Regions from separate parts of the Paenibacillus sp. FSL K6-1230 genome, predicted to be linked through region 2. Evidence: riboswitches for the same ligand, from Rfam matches in the RefSeq annotation. Region 2 holds a riboswitch; the other holds the start of a gene.
The links. A riboswitch is a leader RNA that binds a small molecule or an ion and turns the genes downstream of it on or off. The one in region 2 is predicted to bind glycine.
Positions count from the first base shown of each region.

Region 1: another riboswitch for glycine. It lies ahead of gcvT (glycine cleavage system aminomethyltransferase GcvT); the one in region 2 lies ahead of sdaAB (L-serine ammonia-lyase, iron-sulfur-dependent subunit beta).

Region 1 is NZ_JBBOCK010000001.1:4,657,313-4,662,193, forward strand. Features, by position in the region: gene gcvH (glycine cleavage system protein GcvH) at 226-618, opposite strand; glycine riboswitch at 984-1,144, shown strand; glycine riboswitch at 1,148-1,232, shown strand; gene gcvT (glycine cleavage system aminomethyltransferase GcvT) at 1,366-2,466, shown strand; gene gcvPA (aminomethyl-transferring glycine dehydrogenase subunit GcvPA) at 2,506-3,861, shown strand; gene gcvPB (aminomethyl-transferring glycine dehydrogenase subunit GcvPB) at 3,858-4,881, shown strand, end outside.
Region 2 is NZ_JBBOCK010000001.1:418,404-423,284, forward strand. Features, by position in the region: gene MKX74_RS01905 (Ig-like domain-containing protein) at 1-880, shown strand, start outside; gene sdaAA (L-serine ammonia-lyase, iron-sulfur-dependent, subunit alpha) at 1,105-2,025, opposite strand; gene sdaAB (L-serine ammonia-lyase, iron-sulfur-dependent subunit beta) at 2,065-2,742, opposite strand; glycine riboswitch at 2,954-3,062, opposite strand; purine riboswitch at 3,464-3,563, shown strand; gene MKX74_RS01920 (NAD(P)/FAD-dependent oxidoreductase) at 3,639-4,881, shown strand, end outside.

The sequences.
Region 1 (4,881 bases), 4.2 Mb from region 2:
CAAGCAGTTGTAAATTGCGACTTATTGTTATAGGGATAGATATAAGGACTCAATAATCATACTTAGGCAACTCAAACACGACTTAAATATAACATATAAGTAACCCTAATATGACACTAGCCAACAAAATCGGACATAGTCACTTAAGCTAATCCATGCTCTCCAAAGTCGCATATTTCTCAAGCAACTCTCATGAAACTACATGAAAGCGAATAGTGGTTAACCTCAATCTGCTACATGGCTTGTATAGGCCTCAGGGCTCAGAAGCTTGGCTAAAGCCTCCTCCGCGCTATCATCCAACTCAATCTCTATCATCCAGCCCTCCTCATAAGGTGAGGAATTAACCAGCTCAGGAGATGCCTCCAAGGCACCATTCACTTTCACAATCGTTCCACTCACAGGTGCGAACAAGTCAGATACCGTCTTGACAGATTCGATCGTACCAATGCCTTCCCCAGCAGTAACTACGCTTCCTTCTTCAGGTAGCTCAACGAACACGATATCACCCAATTGATGCTGTGCAAAATCGGAGATGCCAACGAGCAATGTGCCTGCATCCGTCTTGCGCACCCATTCATGCTCTTCACTGTACAGATAGTTATCTCTTACCTCGCTCATGCTTCATCCTCATTTCCTAATGATCGTTGGTCATTTCAAGGTCTATGCAGCGTTTAATTCATCCATGCAGCATCGATTTATCATTCATTATCCAGTATCAGCTATTACACGATAAGATTACGCCAAGGTTGAATATGGTGTCAATATAGCTCACAAAAATGTCTGAAGTTATAAAGAACTTTGTCCTCCCGCTAGTGATTCGGCGCGAAGATCAGGAAGGATCAGCCATGAATGTGATTAATTTCATAGAATATGATAATTTTGTTGACATACATCTATGAATCGCGTATTAATGGTTATATAGGTACAGCATACACGAACCTGTAGCAATACACAAAATCATAACAACGTGACGAACGATGCGGATGAAGGTATAGGGAGAGATTATCAATGATCGAATATCTGGCATTAGCTAGTGTATTTCGATCAGGTCAGGCTGAGCCATTGTCGCAGGACCACAGGTAGCGCCGAAGGAGTAAGCAGCACCGTCTGTGAATCTCTCAGGCAAAAGGACCTTTACCGGACGCAACTCTGGAGAGAATCCACCACACGGTGGGTCACCCAAGGGGAAACCTGTGCTCGCATGGGGTAACTCTCAGGTATCAAGGACAGAGCCAAAGAATGATGGATCACGGTAGCAGTATGGCTCCGTGGCGCATTTTTTGGGCTGTCCTTTTTTGCATGACCTGGAACAACATGAGACGCTTAGGAAATGTAGTACGAATCATGATGATGAGGTGACAGACCATGGGCAAATTAAAGCAAACCTCGCTGTTCCCATTGTATGGCGAGCTACCAGGTGTACGATGTATTGATTTTGGAGGCTGGGAGCTACCAGTCCAATTCAGCGGAATTGTGAAGGAACATGAGGCGGTAAGGCAACAGGCTGGACTGTTCGATGTCTCGCATATGGGTGAGTTCACCGTGGAGGGAGCAGATGCCGAGCAATTTCTTCAGCAGATGACGACCAACGATGTAAGCCGACTAGAGAACGGTCAGGCCCAATATACGCTGCTCTGCTATCCCGATGGCGGAGTTGTAGATGATCTGCTGATTTACAAGCGTGGAGAGGGACGCTATATGCTGGTTGTGAATGCCTCCAACATCGACAAAGACTGGGAATGGCTACAAAAGCATCTTACCGGAAAGGTCAGTATGCATAATGTCTCCGATGACACCGCGCTCTTGGCGCTTCAGGGACCAGCTGCTGCAGATATTCTTGCTTCCATCAGCACACTGGAGCCTGCCAGTCTTCAGTCCTTTCGTTTCACCGAGGACGTTGAGGTAGCTGGACATAAAGCCTTGGTATCCCGAACAGGCTACACAGGTGAAGACGGATTCGAGCTGTATCTTCCCATTCAGGAGGCTCCGGGAGTCTGGAAGGCATTGCTAACAGCAGGTGAGTCTCACGGTCTGTTACCGGCAGGTCTCGGGGCGCGGGATACACTGCGCTTTGAAGCCAAGCTGGCACTCTACGGTCAGGAGCTGTCTTCCAGCATTTCACCACTGGAGGCGGGTCTAGGATACTTTGTGAAATGGGATAAAGGCGACTTTGTCGGGCGAGACGCTCTGCTCGCACAAAAGGAAAACGGCGTTCCACGCAAGCTTGTGGGTGTAGAGATGATTGACCGCGGCATCCCTCGTCCGCACTATCCTGTATTCGCTGAGGGAGTACAGATCGGCGAGATTACTACAGGAACCCAATCCCCGACGTTGAAGCGTAACCTTGGATTGGCCCTCATTGATAGTCGATACACAGCTGTAGGCACTCCGCTGGAGATTGAGATTCGCGGCAAGCTCCTCAAGGCCGAGGTTGTTCCTGCACCATTCTACAAGCGAAGCCACTAATCCCACTACAAAGTGAATCTGGAAGGAGCCTGTTGCTGCATGAAACCGCACCGTTATTTACCGATGACCGAGCAAGATCAGGCCGAGATGCTGCGCACCGTTGGGGCGGAGAACATCGAGGATCTGTTCAAAGATATTCCGGAAAACATCCGGTTCAGAGGAGAACTACCTGTCTCCTCCCGTCTGGACGAACGCGCACTGACTCGCCACATGGCTGGTCTGGCAGATCGAAATGCCCATACAGATTCCCATATCAGCTTTCTTGGAGCAGGCATCTATGAGCATCACATTCCATCTGTTATCAATCACATCATTTCCCGCTCTGAGTTCTATACAGCATACACCCCCTATCAACCGGAAATCAGCCAAGGTGAGCTACAGGCGATTTTCGAGTTCCAGTCCTACATCTGCGAGCTCACAGGCATGGCTGTGGCCAATGCCAGTATGTACGACGGTGCCACAGCGTTGGCCGAAGCTGGCTCGCTGGCTGCCGGGGCCACACGGCGCAAGCGTCTTGTCGTCTCGCGTGCCATTCATCCCGAGGCACGTGAGGTGCTGGCTACCTATGCACATGGTCTGAATCTCGACATCGTGGAGGTCGGCTGCAAGAATGGCGTGACGGATGCTGAGGCCCTTGCAGCAGCAGTGAATGAGGAGACCGCAGCTGTACTCGTGCAAAATCCGAATTTCTTCGGAGCTGTTGAGAATGTACGTGCTATAGCTGATCTGATTCATACGTATAAGGGACTGCTCGTGGTCAGCTCCAATCCGATATCACTCGGACTGCTGGAGGCTCCAGGCAAGCTTGGTGCCGATATTGTCGTTGGAGATGCGCAGCCACTGGGTATCTCGACCTCCCTCGGCGGACCGACATGCGGTTACTTCGCTGTCTCCCAGGCGCATATGCGCCGAATTCCCGGGCGGATCGTAGGCCAGACTACGGATCGCAACGGCAAACGTGGCTTCGTATTAACCCTTCAGGCGAGAGAGCAGCATATTCGGCGGGAGAAGGCAACCTCCAATATTTGCTCAAATCAGGCGCTGCTTGCTCTTTCTGCCTCCGTCTATATGTCCGTAATGGGCAGACAGGGTATGGCGGACGTCGCAACTCTGAATCTTCATAAGAGCAGATATGCACTGGAACGCTTGACCTCAATCCCGGGCATTGAGCCTGCCTTTACTTCTTCTACCTTTAATGAATTTAGCATCCGACTTCCAGAAGGCACCGACATGACCAAGCTGCAGTCCAGTCTGTTATCCGCTGGCTTCATCGGCGGGTATGATCTCGGAAAAGCCTATGCGGAATACAAAGACTGTATGCTGATTGCAGTGACAGAGCAGCGGACCAAAGAAGAGATTGACCAATTTGCTAGCACGTTGGAGGGATTGTTATGAACCGACCTGAACAAGATATGCCGCTTATTTTCGAACGAAGCCGTTCGGGCCGTGTCGCATACTCCCTACCGGAATGTGATGTCCCCCAGCAATCGGTTGCTGAGCTTTTGCCTGATTTTGCCTTGCGTAGCGAGCCCGCAGCGTTGCCTGAGGTATTTGAGGTGGATGTCATTCGGCATTATACCGAGCTATCCCACCGCAATTTCGGAGTGGATAACGGATTCTATCCGCTTGGCTCCTGTACGATGAAATACAATCCGAAGGTGAATGAGGATGTCGCCCGTTATGCAGGACTAGCCAAGATTCACCCGTACCAGCCTGAAGAGAGCATTCAGGGAGCTATGGAACTCCTCTACACTCTCCAGCAGGATCTGGCTGGTCTGACTGGGATGGATGCGGTGACGTTGCAGCCAGCTGCGGGAGCACATGGAGAATGGACGGGACTGATGATGATTCGCGCCTACCATGAGAGCCGGGGAGAGCAGCGTACCAAAGTGATCGTACCGGACTCGTCGCACGGTACCAATCCAGCCAGCGCTACGGTTGCGGGCTTCGAGACGGTGACGATCCCGTCTACTGCCGAAGGACTGGTAGATCTTGATGCACTCCGCACGGCAGTAGGTACAGATACGGCGGCGCTGATGCTGACCAATCCGAATACACTCGGCTTGTTCGAGACGCAGATAACAGACATTGCTGACATTGTACATGAAGCAGGTGGACTGCTTTATTACGACGGTGCCAACTCCAATGCCATTATGGGTATTACTAGACCTGGAGACATGGGATTTGATGTAGTCCACCTCAACCTGCACAAGACGATGAGCACACCACACGGCGGAGGTGGACCCGGTGCAGGTCCGGTAGGTGTAAAGCAACTCCTCGTCCCTTTCCTTCCCAAGCCACTGGTTGTGAAGGATGAGCAGGGCAGCTATCGTTGGGATACACAAGCAGACTCCTCCATTGGACGTGTCAAAGCCTACTATGGTAATTTTGGCATCCTAGTACGGGCCTATGCCT
Region 2 (4,881 bases):
GGAATGGTCAACTAGCTCAGCTACAGTCGCTTCGGTCACAGGTGCGGGTCTCGTCAAGGGTGAATCCTCGGGTAAAGCAGTTATTACAGCTACCTACAACAGCAAGAAGTACACGATGAATGTAGAGGTAGGTCTGGTAGATAAGCTTGAGACCGAGACGCAATTAATTATCATGGGTGCACAGGAAACGAAGCAGCTCAAAGTGTTCGCGATTAAAGGCACAGATCGAGTCGATGTTACTGCTGATGCGGATTGGAAGACAGGTAATATCAAAATAGCCGAGGTTAGTAAAGGGCTAGTAAATGCTAATAGCCGCGGTAAAACAAATATTACAGCAAGCTACGGTAATCAGAGGATTACCTTCGCCGTTGAAGTGGACATCGCGACCAGTGTAGAGGCAAGTGAAGTCGCTTTGTCGCTCAAGAGTGGGGACAAAAAGACGGTTAAGCTCACTATGAAATCTAGCGATGGTAGCACAAAGGATGTTACTTCCCAAGCTCAGTGGAAGACTTCCAATTATAAGGTAGCTACGGTGAAGGATGGCCAAATTACAGCGGTGGCCTACGGTAAGACGAGCATTACAGGTAACTATGGCGGCAAAACTTATACCGTACGCGTAGATGTAGATACGTTGAAGTATTTGCAGACAGATGAGGTGTTGCTGACTCTGACGGCAGGGCAAACAGCACAACTGACGGCTACAGCCACCTTCATGGATGGGACAGACAAGGATGTAACCAAGCCTGCGCTCTGGACGTCCTCCAAGATCACGGTAGCTACAGTGAAGGATGGCAAAATCAAGGCGCAAAGCAAAGGCCGCGCCACGATTACGATTAAGTATGCAGGCAAGACTACGAGAGTAAATGTAACTGTGCAATAGGAATGATACGAAAACAGATTTCTATACACGAAAAGAACATGCCCCTTGGCGAACGGATATCGTTCATCAAGGGGCATGTTTGTTACTAGGCTACGAATTACAATTAACCTACGTAATTCTACATTCGCATTTGGAGCTGTTAGATGAATGACAAGATGGCTATGAAAGCACAGCTGATAGGCGATCTACTGAACGGAATGAACAGAACATCAGAGTGTCTTACATTATTCGTGTCCGATGGGCTGGTTGCTGTTAGCAGCAGCATTTTTCTTCGGATTAGCGAGTCCTTCCGTCATACGACGTCCAGTAGGAGTCTGGGCAAGCCCGCCCTTGGCAGTCTCTCGGTGCTGGGTTGGCATCGCACTTCCTACCTCCAGCATCACATCAATGACCTCATCGGAAGGAATGGCACTACGCACGCCGGCGAGGGCCATGTCTGCCGCAGCCAAGGCTGTTACGGCACCGAGTCCATTGCGAACGATACAAGGGATCTCTACCAATCCTGCTACCGGATCACAGATGAGTCCAAGCGTATTTTTCAATGCCAGTCCGACTGCATGCATAGCTTGCTCAGGAGAGCCTCCTCTAAGTTCTACCATCGCACCTGCGGCCATTCCAATGGCAGAGCCGATCTCGGCTTGACAGCCGCCTTCAGCTCCAGAGATGAAGGAGTTATTGGCAATGACATAGCCGATAGCCCCTGCCGCGAACAAGCCATGAACCATATGCTCATCCTCCCAGCCGAATCTCTCCTGCGCACTGATGAATACACCCGGAATGACACCGCACGAACCAGCGGTCGGTGTAGCTACGATCCGTCCCATGGAGGCATTCACCTCCGATACGGATAGTGCATAAGCCATAGCAAGGGCCGATGCATCACCGGAGCAGGCCTCTCCTGTACGCAAGTATTCGGCCAGGCGCTTACCGTCTCCTCCAGTCAATCCGCTACGGGATACCGTGTCCTCGGTCTGTCCCCGGTGGACAGCCTCCTTCATGATTTCATAGTATTTGGCCATTTGGATGTAAATCTCTTCAGGAGAGCTGCCGCTCTCCTTGGATTGCTCTTCGAGCATCAACTGGCCAATCGTCTTGGATTCCTGTATACATAATTCGCTTAATTCACGCAGATGCCGAAATCGCATGTGACTAGCCCCTTCCTGTTCCTAACCTAATCTTGATGCTTACTTTGCCGTGTTACGAATATCCATCACCTTCACCTCGTACATGTAGGTGAGAGACTGCAGATATTCCAGAAGCGGTCTTGGAATGATGCTATCTGTCTCTATAGCTGATAGTGCCTCTCCATCCCGACCGGTGCGGTCTACGTGCATATAGGCAATATTCACACCGGATGCACCTAAGGCCGTAGTTATGGCCCCCAGCATACCAGGCTTATCTGAATGTAGCAGGGTCAGGATCGGGAGCTCTCCTGTCAAATTGACACGAAATTCGTTGAGCTGCTGTACCTGAATATTCCCGCCGCCTATGGAAGAGCCTACGAGTGTGGACTTACGACCGGCCTGCCATGCATCAATTCGTACCGTGTTGGGATGAAGTGCAGGTAGCGAGCTTGTGACGAACTCATAAGTCATTCCGGCCCGTCTGGCCTGCTCTTCTGCATCAATGATCCTCGCGTCATCAGTGTTATAGTCCAGCAAGCCTCCGAGTAATGCCAAATCAGTGCCATGCCCTTTGTACGTATCAGCGAAGGAGCCGTATAATGTCATGACACACCGCTCGGGTGTACTACCTACCCAGTGATGGGCCATGCGTCCGAGCCGGACGGCCCCTGCTGTGTGCGAGCTGGAGGGACCGGTCATAGCGGGTCCAATAATGGAAAACACATCTTTAAAGCGCATAAGAACTCCTCCTGTACATGATGATTTGCCTTCAGTATCCACTAATATTCATCTGTTCACTCTAATCCTGCCGCGTCATGTCAGCACAAAAAAGGACAGGATAAGGAAGTGATCCCTTATCTCTGTCCTGTGTACCTGAGAGTTTGCTGCGGGTTCTTGGTTGCGATCCCCCGCCTTACCCCTTTGGTGGCTTACGCTCTCTCCAGAGGCGCGTCCGTTGACGGTACGGGTACCTGAGAGATTAACTGTCGGCCGGGTGCCGTGCAGCTTGCTCCTTCGGTGCCCTGCTCTTGCTGGCAGGTCTCTCCCGTCAATATCATCCGCAATATATGTACAATTACATAGGTTAGCCTGAGAAGGCTCCCTTGTATACTTCATGGATCAAGCGGGAGATCGGATCTCCATGTCATATCCCTGTTAAGAGATGGTTGGCAATCTTGACACAACGAAGATATTAACGGTTAAGGCCACTCTTGTCAATATAATAGTATGCGAGAGTGAAGTTAGGGGTGCATACAAGCTAAGCATGCTAGAGGAGTGTTCATAGTGAGATGTCCCTAAAACACGAACGTTATTTCAATAATCATTTGACACATTCGTGTTTACTGGCATACAATGAGTTAGGGGAGATTAAGGGAAGCTCCTTCGACCCTAGAATCGTACATTAGCTTGACGACCCATCGACATTTGTTAACATTCAATGATCAGTTAGTCAACATTCAGTCAGTATTTAATCAACGTTCGTATAACCTCAATAATCAGGATTGAGGGTTTCTACAGGGAACCGTAAATTCCCGGCTACGAATAGGCTGCTTCGGCATACCTATGGAGAGCCGGGATTTTTTTGTGCGCTCATTTAAGGCCGTGGTGGAGCAGGCTCATGTGGGGAGGACGCTATGAAAGCATATGATGTCATTATTGTCGGGGCAGGCCCGGCGGGAATTTTCGCAGCATACGAATTGAGCAGGAGGGCACCGGAGTGGAAGGTGCTGTTGGTAGACAAGGGACATGATATTTATCGTAGGCGCTGTCCGATTCTGGAGGGCAAGATTGCACTGTGCCCACCTCCAGCAGGGAAGAAGGATCATGCCGGATGTCTCCCGGCCTGCTCGATTACAGCCGGATTCGGCGGGGCAGGAGCATACAGTGACGGTAAGTTCAATGTGACTACCGAATTCGGGGGCTGGCTGACAGATTATATAGCTCCTTCCGAGGTAATGGAGCTGATTCGATACGTGGATTCCATTAATCTGGAGCATGGGGCAACGACAGTAATTACAGATCCTACTACTGAGACTGTACGCAGTATTGAGCAGCGAGGATATGCTGCAGGCTTGAAGCTATTGCGTGCAGAGGTGCGGCATCTGGGAACGGAGCAGAACCTTCAGATTTTGCAATCCATCTACGAATATTTGCAGGAACGGATCGACATGGTCTTCAAGGCTGAGGTGGAGGATATTCTCGCAGAGAAGAAGGATTCTGACTATCATGTGAGCGGGATCCTGCTCAAGAATGGGGAGACCTATCAGGCTAATCGGGTCATGATTGCACCGGGACGTGACGGCTCTGTGTGGCTGGCAGAATTGCTGAAGAAGCGCAAGATCAAGATGTACAACAATCAGGTGGATGTCGGAGTGAGGGTTGAGACGTCGGATGTGGTGATGCAGGAGATCAATGAGCATCTGTATGAAGGGAAATTTATCTATAATACTTCAGTAGGAACCCGGGTGCGTACCTTCTGCAGCAATCCATCCGGTCATGTGGTGGTCGAGAATCATAGTGGGATTATGGCAGCCAATGGACATTCCTACAAGGACCCGGCTCTTGGCTCGGCCAACACGAATTTTGCCTTACTCGTATCGCATAGCTTCACTGAACCATTCGATAAGCCTAATGAATATGCCCGTGAAATCTGCAAGCGTGCCAATGACTTGTCTGGCGGTGGTGTGATTGTGCAGAAATACGGGGATATCATAAGAGGGCGGCGTTCCACTGTCAACCGGATCAAGGAGGGCTTCCTGGAGCCTACCCTGAAGGAGGCCGTACCTGGTGATCTAGGATTGGTGTTGCCTTACAATACCATGCGCAGTCTGATTGAAATGATGGAGGCGCTGGATAAGGTAACGCCGGGTATCGCTT